Regions from separate parts of the Terribacillus sp. DMT04 genome, predicted to be linked through region 2. Evidence: predicted binding sites of a transcription regulator. Region 2 holds the regulator's gene; the other holds the start of a gene.
What was found. Region 2 encodes LexA, which represses DNA repair genes until DNA is damaged. Its sites were predicted from a motif close to CGAACATATGTTCG; they were not measured.
Positions count from the first base shown of each region.

Region 1: the regulator LexA is predicted to act here: its motif matches at 2,295-2,308, upstream of KS242_RS05760 (YhjD family protein).

Region 1 is NZ_CP077639.1:1,068,485-1,074,772, forward strand. It holds gene KS242_RS05745 (lipoate--protein ligase) at 1-62, shown strand, start outside; gene KS242_RS05750 (M48 family metalloprotease) at 114-1,292, shown strand; gene KS242_RS05755 (competence protein ComK) at 1,421-1,939, shown strand; gene KS242_RS05760 (YhjD family protein) at 1,887-2,276, opposite strand; gene KS242_RS05765 (TVP38/TMEM64 family protein) at 2,476-3,123, shown strand; gene lepB (signal peptidase I) at 3,178-3,720, shown strand; gene addB (helicase-exonuclease AddAB subunit AddB) at 3,991-6,288, shown strand, end outside.
Region 2 is NZ_CP077639.1:1,589,679-1,595,966, reverse strand. It holds gene tkt (transketolase) at 71-2,074, opposite strand; gene KS242_RS08480 (DUF896 domain-containing protein) at 2,201-2,425, opposite strand; gene KS242_RS08475 (YneB family resolvase-like protein) at 2,468-3,127, opposite strand; gene lexA (transcriptional repressor LexA) at 3,421-4,050, shown strand; gene KS242_RS08465 (DUF2188 domain-containing protein) at 4,608-4,829, shown strand; gene KS242_RS08460 (hypothetical protein) at 4,878-5,060, opposite strand; gene KS242_RS08455 (hypothetical protein) at 6,156-6,288, opposite strand, start outside.

The sequences.
Region 1 (6,288 bases), 520 kb from region 2:
TGAATGTAAGCCATTATCTTGGCAAGATTGAAAAAGATGACCTCATCGATTTGATGTATTAATTAGCATAGAGACGACCTGCGGGCCGTCTCTTTTTTTCTAGGAGGAATATGATGAGACGGCTCGTAATTGCTTATAGTTTGTATGTGATCGCTATATGGATCTTCTTTCCATTCATTTATCCGGAGCTTCATACGGATGCAAGCCGTTACGCCAGTATCGGGCATGCGGTATATTTCTCACGTCTTCCTTTATTGCCAGTGTTATTGTATATCGTCTGGAAAAGCCAACGCTGGAAGGAGCTTGCGGCTAGTCTGGAAAGACAACTCTCCAGGCTGCCAGCCGCAGCTGTCTTTGTATTGGTTCTAGTTTTGCTGTACGGCGTCGTTCAGCTGCCGTTTCGGCTAGCGGGGTACTGGAATGCGCGACATGCAGCTATTAGTGTACAGCCCTTTGTTGACTGGCTGCGGGAGTATGCATTAAGTTTACTGCTGCTTTATTTGGCTGTGACAGCAGTAGTCTATCTTTCACAGCTGCTTATGAAAAAGTTTCCGCAAAAGTGGTGGATTCTTCTTTGGGTTATGCTCGTACCGTGCGCTTTCTTTGTCGTTTATGTACAGCCAATCTGGATTGATCCGCTTTATGAGGATTTTCATCGTTTACGAGAAGGACAGCTGCGTACACAAATTCAACAGCTGACTGCTGAAGCTGGTATTCCGGATGCCACACTCCTGGAGATAGGAAAGAGTTCAGATACGGTGACGTATAACGCGTACGTGACGGGAGTATTTGATAGTGCGCGTGTTGTCCTCTACGATACTACGATAGAAGGCTTGGAGCAGGAAGAGGTGCTGTTCATTGTGGCGCATGAAATCGGACATTATGTGCTGCATCATGTGTATTGGGGCACAGCAGGCTTTCTTGTGCTTGGACTCCTGCTTTTGTGGGTGACAAAAAGACTTTCTGCTAACTATTTGGCCAAGAGACGGCTGCAGGCGCATCAGCTGCAAGCTGTGCCTCTTTTCCTGCTCATGCTGACTGCCTTTCAGCTTGTCAGTCAGCCTGTATCGTTATACGTTTCGCGGGAAATGGAACAGCAAGCGGATGCCTATGCACTTGAGCATGCACCTGATACGGAAGCTGGAATTCGTATGTTTCAAAAAATGCAAAGCGTATCCAAAGGTGATCCAGATCCTTGGCCGATTATAACGTGGATGCGTTCAACCCATCCGCCCATGCAGGACCGAATTGAAACAATAAAAGAATATATCGAAAACAAGCAGAAGCAGTGATAAACATCTTGCTTCTGCTTTAAATTGTAAGGTTTCTATTAAGAAAGCAAAATTCTGCTGTTTTTCGACGTTTTATTTGCTATTGTAAAAGTAATCCTTCTTTTCCTGCATCAGAAAGGAATGACATAATGATAAATCAAAGTCCTGCAGTGGCAGAACTTACACCGCTTACGATGGCGGTATTGCCGAAAATCCTAGAAAACGGTCATCCTGGCTGCGAAGTACTGGAAACAGAAAACAGCTATTCGTATCGCACCCCTCCAAGTAAATTCATCGACTTAGCTTGTAAGTTTTATGGAAGCAGTTTGAAAGGAAGACAGGCGGGTGTTAAAGAAATTTGCGGAATCACGCATAAAGCGCCAATATCAATTGACCCTGTCAGTGGTATGTATTTTTTCCCTACTTCTTCGCCGCTTTCCCATACGTGCTCCTGGATATCTCATTCCCACATTAAACTCATGGAAGCTGCACCTCATCAGCGTACACGCATCATCTTCAAAAATGGGCATACCCTCACACTTGATGTATCTTATGGCTCTATGATGAACCAAGTACAACGCACAGCCCAATACAGATTCTTACTGGACAAGCGCATCAGGCATTTGTGGAAGTATGGCGGGGACCAGATTGCGGAACCCTTTGCGTAAGCTCTAGCAGAATCGCCTCGACTTTCTTTCGTATGGCGGGGTTAAAGTAGTTTCGCTTCTCTTCGCATTCTTTTGTAATAAACAGGAAGGTAGTAAAAGCATCATTTTTTTCAGCTGTCACGATTTGCATATTACATGCTCGGAGTTTGGAACGCAGCTGTCGGCGCTCCTCTAAAGCTGCTTTCTCCAAAGACTGTAATGTATGCAGCAGATAGGCCTTAATTTTGTGCTTTCCTTCCTCTACAATCTGGATGTCCTGCTGCAGAACAACAATGGCCATAGATAAAAACAGAAACCGTGATCCCAGCCTGTATTCCGACTCACTAAGACAACGCATTGCCTTCCCTCCCTATTACGAACATATGTTCCATTATACCCGATTGCTTGTAAAGTGAAAACAGGATTATATCGGTAATTTATAATTGATTATCCAAATGCAGGAAAAGAAGGGATGATCCAGCAGACTTTGCATGCTTGGACTTTTCGTATAGAATGGAAAAAAAGATGTTTTTTGCAGGGAATAGGAGAATGGTTAGATGCTCTTAGGCTTTAGTTGGAACGATGTTATGGAAATGTTCCGCAATGGAACATGGGACGATTACGTAAGGTCCCTGTTAGATAAATATGAAAATTTGGGTCCTATACCCGGCATTGCACTTCCCTACTTGGAGAGTTTTCTGCCATTTCTGCCGCTCGTTGTATTCGTCTTAACTAATACAGTGGCATACGGTCTGCTATGGGGCTTTCTATATTCCTGGATTGGTACATCACTTGGCGCAATCTCGGTGTTTTGGCTGATTCGGCGATACCGTCATACACGTATGATCAATTGGCTGCGGAATAATAAGCAAGTAAAGAAAATAACCGAGTGGCTAGACCGTCATGGCTTTGGTCCGCTCTTTATACTGTTATGCTTCCCATTCTCGCCTTCCGCTATCATTAATGTAGTAGCTGGATTATCGAGAGTCAGTCTGCAGCAATTTGTACTGGCGGTTATTCTCGGTAAAGCATTGATGATTTTCTCAATTGCTTATGTAGGGGACAGCCTGAGTTCGTTTGCTGAAAATCCAATAAAAGCTGTTGTTGTAGCGGGAGCGATTATCCTCTTCTGGATAATCGGAAAGTATGTGGAAACGAGATTGAAGAAGAAAAGCAAAAAACTAGAGCAGTCTCATAAGGATTAAAGCATCCTAGCTCGGGGTAAAGTGTTGCAAAACACTTACACCGGAGGAAAACACATGAAAAAGACAAAGCGCTGGAAGTGGTTCCTCTCTTTAGGCGGTATATTGCTTGTGTTCTTCTTTGCTAGAGAATTAATATTTGCGGATTACCGTGTGGACGGACAGTCAATGGAGCCTACCTTGCAGGATGGAAACTTCCTAATGGTAAATAAATTCATGGATGATGCATCCAGTATTCAACGTTTTGATGTCATCGTATTTCATGCAACAAAAGAAGAAGACTATGTAAAGCGAGTCATCGGAATGCCGGGAGATACAGTCGAAGTTCATAATGATCAATTGTTTGTCAATGGTGTATACAGACCCGAACATTACTTGGAAAATTATCGAGATAAAGTTGATGGTCCGCTAACCAGAGATTTTACACTGGAAGAAGTTACGGAGCAAGAAACAGTTCCAGAAGGTATGCTGTTTGTTATGGGTGATAACCGCAGAGATAGCCTGGACAGCCGCTCATTCGGCTTTATACCAATTGAAAAAGTCGTCGGAAAAGTTGACGCCCAGTTTTGGCCAATGTCAGCATCAGGACTTAGTAATTAGAGATTGTAACGCCAGAATCTTAACAAACGAAAAGCCGAGCAATTCTGAGGTATGGTTCCCAGAATTGCTTCGGCTTTTTTAGCTGGACTGCCGGAGGGGAGTTATACCTAAGATGTAATTCTCTACTTAATCGCCATTAAGTTAATTGAGCGTTTTATGCCACTGCTTCCAGTAAATGCAAGCGAACAAACGTGCTTATCTTTTTTCCTTTGCTGCACGTATCGTGGTAAAATAAGAATATTAGATTGGAAGACAGGAGTGAAGCCTAGCATGGGTGTACGTTTTATAATTGGCCGGTCCGGAGCCGGCAAGACACGTGCTTGTCTGGATGAAATCGCAGACAAGCTGCAAACAGACCCAATGGGGCCGAATATATTCTATTTAGTGCCAGATCAAATGACTTTTCAGCAAGAGCAAGCGCTGATCAGACAAACTGGCGTAGAAGGAAGCATTCGGGCACAAGTTTATAGCTTATCCCGGCTGGCCTGGTATGTACTGCAGGAAACGGGCGGGGCAACGAAACAGTTTATTACCTCGACTGGTGTCCAAATGATGCTGCGTAAAATTACAGAGGAAAGAAAATCAGATTGGAATGTGTTTCAGAAGGCGATTGAGAAGAACGGCTTTATGGAACAGCTGGAGAACATGATTACGGAATTGAAGCGTTATCGCATAACACCTGAGCTGCTTCATGATCAGATTCGCGAGATGGAGCAGTTCCAGCAGCCCCATTCTAATGAAGGTTCACTTCGGGACAAGCTGGAAGATATCAGTTATATCTACGATAGACTTACTGCCCTTTTGCGGGATAAATATATTGACAGTGAAGATCAGCTGCATTTGCTGGCATCTAAAATACCGCTGTCCCGTTCCGTGAAGGATTCAGAAATATACTTGGATGGCTTCCATCAGTTCACCCCCCAAGAGCTAGAAGTGATTGGCAGCTTGATGACCGAGGCGAAACAGGTAACGGTGACACTGACATTAGACGGTGCGGATCGTGAGGATGTGGATGAACTGGATTTGTTCGCGCGCACACATGAGACATTTGTGCAGGTAAAGCAAACAGCACAAGAGCGAAATGTGCCAATTACCGCAATAGAGAAACTGGATCCAGCGGAAGGCCGTTTTGGTCATAATCCTGCTTTTCTCCATTTGGAAAAACATTTTGAGACACGTCCGGCTCCTGCTGTAAAAGAAGAAGTGCCGGTAACACTGGCACAAGCGGTCCACCCGCGAGCAGAGGTTGAAGGTGCAGCACAGGAGATTGTGACGCTTGTACGTGAAAAAGGCTATCGCTATCAAGACATCGCCTTACTGCTTAGACAAGCTGATGTATATCACGAATTAATTGAAACTGTATTTGCTGATTATCATATACCAGTATTTATTGACCAGAAGAAACCAATGATTCATCATCCGCTGCTTGAGCTTATTCGTTCTGGAATGGAAGTTGTGGATGGGAACTGGCGTTATGAAGCTGTGTTTCGTGTATTGAAGACAGGTCTCATTCCTAAATCTGATGACGAATACCCGCTAACAGAAGAAGCAATCGATGAACTAGAAAATTATTGTTTGGAATATGGAATTCGTTCTCGAGATCGGTGGCTGCAAAAGGAAGACTGGATCTTCCAGCGTTTCCGCGGATTCGAATCGGGCCGGCAGACAGACAAGGAATTGGAGACGCAAAAGCGGATAAACCATTATCGCCGCCAAGTAGCCGAAGCAATGAAGAAATTTGATCGCAAGCTGCGTGAAGGAAAGACATTCCGTGAGCGTGCAGTTGCGGTTTATAACTGGCTGGAGCAGCTGCACGTTCCGCAGCGGCTGGAAGCAATGCAAATGGCCTTTGATGAACGCGGCGAATTGGAGCGAGCAAGAGAACAAGACCAAGTATGGGATGCCGTGCTTCAGCTCTTAGATGAAGCAGTAGAGATTGTTGGGGAAGAGCGCGTTTCGCTGCAGGTCTTCCGTCATACGATGGAAACAGGCTTTGAGTCACTTGAATTTGCCCATATTCCGCCAAGTTTGGATCAAGTCATCGTTGGAACAATTGATCACAGTAAAGTGAGCGGTCTGAAATGTGCTTTTTTGTTAGGAGTCAACGAAGGCGTTTGGCCAATGAAGCCGAAGCCAGATGGCTTGATCAGCGAAGAAGACCGAGAACTGCTGGCTGTGTACGGTGTTCAGCTTGCGGCCGGAAGCAAGCGACAGCTGCTGGATGAAAGTTTTTATATGTACGTTGCTTTTACGGCAGCGAGTGAACGGTTGTGGGTGAGTTATCCAATTAGTGATCAAGAAGGAAAAGCCAAGATGGCATCCACGCTTGTACAGCGAGTAAAGGATCTCTTTGATTGGTGCTGCGATGAGCGGTTGCTTCAGGACCCAGAGGATAGTCTCGACACAGCTCGTTTTGTGGCGACAATTGATCAGAGCCGGTCGGCACTGACAACACAGCTTGCTCGGAAAATGCGCAGCTATCCGATTCATCCGATTTGGGACAGTGTTCTAAACTGGTTCATCCTGCATGAGAGCGAAGAAGAGCTGACAGGCAGAATTTTGCAAAGT
Region 2 (6,288 bases):
AAGAAGCAGGGCTTTCATCGATTTTTGTCATATAAAAAGGTCGGCCATCGAAATGGCCGACCTTTTCTCATTAATCTAAGATAGATTCTACTTGTTTGATAACATTCTCAACAGTAAATCCGAATGCTTCAATCAATTTATTTCCATTACCAGAAGCACCGAATGTGTTGATGCCGATTACTTTACCTTCGTCACCAACGTATTTTTCCCACCCTAGTGGGGAAGCCATTTCGATACCAACACGTTTCTTCACAGCAGGAGGAAGTACGCTGTCTTTGTAGGACTGGTCCTGCAGTTCGAAACGATCCCATGAAGGCATGCTGACAACAGCAGCTTCAATGTTTTTCTCGCGTAGTGCTTCTTGTGCGCGTACAGCTAGCTGCACTTCAGATCCAGTTGCTAACAGCAATACATCCGCTGTCTCTTTGTTTGCTGGGCTGACAACATATGCACCTTTCTTCACGCCTTCATATGCAGCTTCTTTTGTAGAAGGCAGTGTAGGCAGATCTTGACGCGTCAATACAAGCGCGGAAGGAATCTTTTCTGATTCAAGTGCTAGTCTCCAAGCAGCTTGTGTTTCATTGCCATCTGCTGGACGAACAACACTCAATCCAGGCATAGCACGCAAAGATGGCAATTGTTCAATTGGTTCATGCGTAGGACCATCTTCTCCGACAGCAATGGAATCGTGTGTCAATACGTATGTCACAGGCGCTCCCATTAGTGCTGACAGACGGATAGCCGGGCGCAAGTAGTCACTAAAGACGAAGAACGTTCCGCCGTATACTTTCAAACCGCCATGCAGTGCCATTCCGTTTAAAGCAGCACCCATCGCAAATTCACGCACACCGAACCAAATGTTGCGGCCGCTATAGTTGTTTTTAGTGAAATTCTCTTCTTTTGCAAGAAGCGTTTTGTTCGACCCAGCAAGGTCTGCACTGCCGCCAAACAAGCTTGGAACAGCATCAGCAATCGCATTCAGCACTTTACCAGATGCAGCACGCGTAGCTGTTTTGTCTTTGCCTTCTTCGTATGTTGGCAGTGTATCTGTCCAACCTTCAGGAAGCTCGCCTTTCATTGCTGTAGCCAGTTCTTTGGCTAACTCTGGATGTGCTTCTTCGTATTTAGCGAACAATGCATTCCAAGCTTCTTCCGCTTTTGCACCTTTGTTCACAACTTTTTCTTCAAAATCGCTGTATACTTCGTTCGGCACATGGAAATCTTCGTGTGCCCATTTGTAAGCTTCTTTTGTTAATTTGACTTCATCTACACCAAGCGGCGCACCATGGGAAGCGCTTTTCGCTGATTTATTCGGAGATCCGAATCCAATCACCGTCTTCACTTCAATTAGTGTCGGCTGTGAAGTGTTCGCTTTTGCTTCTTTTACTGCCGCACGAATAGAATCCACATCAGTACCTTCTTCAACGCGGATTACCTGCCAGCCGTAAGCTTTGAAACGATCCTCCACATTCTCAGAGAAGCTGTGATGCAAATCGCCGTCAAGGGAAATATCATTGGAATCATACAATACAATAAGCTTGTCCAATCCTAAATGACCAGCAAGTGATGCTGTTTCATGTGAGATTCCTTCCATCAAGTCACCATCACCGCAAATTGCATACGTATAATGATCAACAACCGGGAAGTCAGCTTTATTGTATTTTGCAGCTAAATGCGCTTCTGCCATTGCCATACCTGTTGCCATAGCGATACCTTGTCCAAGCGGACCAGTTGTCGCTTCCACACCGTCTGTATGATGTACTTCCGGGTGGCCTGGTGTACGAGAGCCGAATTGACGGAAGGATTTTAGATCGTCAATAGATACCTTGTATCCAGACAAATGCAAAAGAGAATAAAGGAGCATAGAACCATGTCCTGCAGATAATACGAAACGGTCACGGTTAAACCAATGTGAATTTTTCGGATTGTGTGTCATGAAATCCGTAAATAGCGTGTAAGCCATCGGTGCAGCACCCATCGGCATTCCTGGATGACCGGAATTAGCAGCCTCAATTGCATCAATTGATAGCGTACGAATTGTATTAATAGAAAGCAATTCTGTTGTATGAACCATGTGAACATCCCTTTCACTTAACTTATTATGTACTCTTGTTCATCCTATACTGAAATCGCTTAATAAACAAGGATTTATAATAGAAAAAAGAAGGAAAGGCTGTACACAATGTCAGCCATTTCCTTCTTATTCTTCATCACGCAGCTTTTTTACTTTCTCTGGTGTAACATCGTTGCCTTCACGGTCCACGACTGTCATTGTCTTAAATTGATTCTTAAAAGAAGAGCGAACATTCTTCAAGTATTCTTGTCTTAGTTCTTTCTGCTCTTTCTGTTCCCCTAAAGAGAGACCTTCTGTTTTTGCTTTATGTGCTAACGCATTGATGCGCGCCAATTTGTCTTTGGATATCATATGTGTATGCTCCTTTAAGCATTAAAGTTAACATAAACTATGTTACCTGCTAGTGTCGTCTGTTTCAAGCGAAACATACTCCTGGTACCTTCTATGTACGGTCGCTTTTGAAACGGCAAACCCCATCCCCCGCAGAACAGAGCTGATTTCATGGAACGTCAGCTTGTTGTTACGCAGCCGTACAACTTCTTCAATCGGGAATTCAATTCGTTCTCTGCCAGGTGCAGCTTGCTGATTACTCAGATTCTTACTCGGATCATAACCGCCGGCAATGGCGCGCCGCATGCCTCTTTTAATTTTCATATTGTGAATCTTCCGCTGGTATTCTTCTACAATTCCTACGATTCGAAGTACCATACCATCCGATTCTGACAGCTGAAATTCGCCTTGCTGATTTAATGTATAGACCATTACCTCCAGCTTCTGGAGGTGGTGGAACAGAGCAATCTTCGTATTCCCCCTGCCCAGTCGTGTTTCATCCTGGATTAAAAGGCAATCTGCTTCTCCAGCCGTAAATAAATCTAGCATCTTAAAAATACCGGGCCGTTCAATCTCGTATCCGCTCTGTTTTTCTTCGATGATATCGATGACCTCAATATTAGATGTGGCAGCAAGACTGATAAGCTCCTCACGCTGCCGTTCAATCGAGCTAGCCTGCTCGTCTTTTTCTGTACTAACTCTGCAATAGATAACTGCTTTCATTGGTGTATCCTCTCATTCAGCTAATTAAACACTCATCACAAGTGTAAAGTATAGGAAGAAAAGCGTGAAGCCGAATAATACATAATAGAACAAATCAGATTTTGATAGTTTCTTTAACATAGTAGATTCCTCCAAATAAAATAGATATTTAGGAACAAGCGTTCTTATCGTTAATTCCATTATATACGAACACAGGTTCTAGTCAAGGGGTTTTTTCGAACGGATGTTTGTATATTGAAATCTATCATGATATAATGTATGTAATAAAAATATATGCACGGGGTGTTCGATACATGATGAAACTATCGAAAAGACAGGAAGCAATTTTAGCTTACATAAAAGAGCAAGTTCTAGATAAAGGCTATCCGCCATCCGTTAGAGAAATCGGTGAGGCAGTCGGGCTGGCATCCAGCTCCACCGTACACGGCCATCTTTCCCGCTTGGAGAAAAAAGGACTTATCCGCCGGGACCCAACGAAGCCCAGAGCTATTGAAGTTCTCTCGCTTGAGAGCGGGGATCAGACAGATATTCCTCACGGTGAACCGAACTATGCGCCAGTAATTGGTAAAGTCACTGCTGGTATTCCTATTACAGCAGTGGAGAATATTGAAGAGTATGTGCCGGTCCCGAATCATCTCGTCGGCCCGGATGATAATATCTTCGTCTTAGTCGTAGTTGGAGAAAGTATGATTGAAGCAGGCATATTAGATGGCGACATGGTTATTGTGAAGCAGCAGCAGACTGCTCAAAACGGCGAAATTGTTGTGGCAATGACAGAGGACAATGAAGCAACTGTAAAACGTTTCTTCAAAGAAGAGAACCAAATCCGCCTGCAGCCGGAGAACAGTACAATGGATCCTATTATTCTTTCTAATGTAAGTATTCTCGGTAAAGTAATCGGCCTATACCGTTCTATTCAGTAGAATCGGTTTCGGCCGATTTTTTTCATAAATTTTACATACTTTCTAGCAATTTTCGACACACTTTTTGGGTATATTAGAATATGATTTAATAACCAAATGTTAGAAAGAAGGTGGAATCGTGAAGCTGATTTACAAGTTAGTTTGCAAAATAAGAGGCCGCCACAAGATTGATAGTGTTTCTGATACATGTAAATGCGGATACACACGAAGCTACCGCAAAAATGAGCATAATACGGATGATTATTATCTTAAAGAAAGATAAAATAGCTGTGTAAATGAAGAGGAGCTTACCTACCAGGCAAGCTCCTCTTCTTTGCTATTCGCTAGTTTCATTTCGGTGCGGAGTGCGCTTAGCAGTATTCCTGGCGTCACCTTCCAAAAGCTGTTTTCCAAAGCTCCTTTTGCTATGCTCTTATTTTTCATAAAGCAAGTAACTCATGCCCTTTTAGCTATGTCGTTGATAAATACATCATGGTAGTCCTTAGAGATTTATTTCTGCATGTAAAAGAGGAATTCAATTGATGCATTGGTGGTATACAACTAGTGGAGGTGAAAATATGGCGAATTATCATACTACACCTGATGGGAACGGCAATTGGCAGGTGAAAAAAGAAGGTGCGAAAAGAGCATCTGCTCATTTTGATACGCAAAAGGAAGCCATGAGTTACGGGAAAGAAGCCGCGAAGAAAGGAGAAGGAGAGCATTTCATCCACGGAAAAGACGGAAAAATAAGAGAACGCGACTCTTATGGCAACGACCCATTTCCACCGAGAGGCTAATCCAGAGGGAACGCAGTAGCTTTTTGCGTTCCCTCTCTACTGAACCAGTCAATTGTCATTCACGATAAATGAGAGAATCATCGCACCCAGCGCAACACACAAAGCAACTATTTTAAGTATATCTATGTAATCAGGGTGTATCTCCGTTAAAAATGATAAAAGTACAGACAGCAGCAGTGACCCCATCATGATGGATAATGCCAGTACCTGAAGAAACTTCCTTTTGTTCATTATTTTGCATCCTTTCTAATAAAGATTGCATGCTGCTAATGCTGTAACTTTGCTAGAAATCCGAGCAGGACTCGACTTTCCTATCACCTTTGCTTCTGAATCAACAATTTCAATTACCTTTTTGACAAATGACATAGTATCAGTATCCAACTTTTCCTTTTATATTGGAATATATTTATTGATTACATTTATGGAATCTTATGTTAAAATTTTAATAATTGTTAATTGGATAATATTAGCTAATAACGAAGGATTAACTGATCGGCTGGAAGGATGTTTTCGATTTGCTCCTATTTATTATTATTTTACTTGTTCACTATTTACCGTTTATCACGTGGCTGTCACTGAGCTTTTTAAAATCTCATCGACTGGAAGGGGAAGATCCCAAGAGAAAGACTCGTTTTCTCAGTTTCTTAATAATTTTCCCTTTACTTAATGTTGTAAGTAACATTTTTCATATAAGCGTTTCATACAGCTTTACAATAATGATTTCAATTGCTGTCGTGATTAACATATATATGCTAGTTACAGTAATAAAAGATAAGAAAGCTGCGCGTCTTACAGCGGAACATTCATAGATTTTGCTTTGCTACTTATTTATCTTTCTTATCATCTGTTAGTCTCATCATAACAATGCAGATTAAGATTAAGGCAATAAATGTACCTGTTGACTCTGGCGGATAATTTAACAAATACATATTTACAGGGTAGTTTAATAAGAGTATTAAGATTGTTAACGCTATTAAGATTCAGTTTGTACGAATAATCGTCACCTCTTTTCTATTCTGCAAACATTAATTGCTTGGAGAAGGCGATCTATCTTATTGTTTGAATGAAGTCCTTGTCCTTTTGAAAGACTTAATCAACAGATTCAAATAAGTATCGAACTTGTTGAGCACTTTCTTTTGTAACAACATGCATTATCTTCGTGTCCATCATATGTAAGCACCCATCTTCCATCATCTAACTCGGTAACATGGATAAGTCTTTCGCCTCCAGATTCCCCTTCGCCGTAATCGAGCAACACATCATAAGCAGGATCGTCTGCTTTTATCTCTTCCTTTCTAGCGCTGTTTATCATCTCTTCAAATAAATTCATTTCATGCAGACTGTCAGTATTCCAATAAACGCCTCGTTTAAGCCGCCATAATCTTCAGACTTAGAGACAGATACTTCTGAAATATCTTTCTTGGATGTAGCCATCCTTTCTGAATTACTACACCCAGTA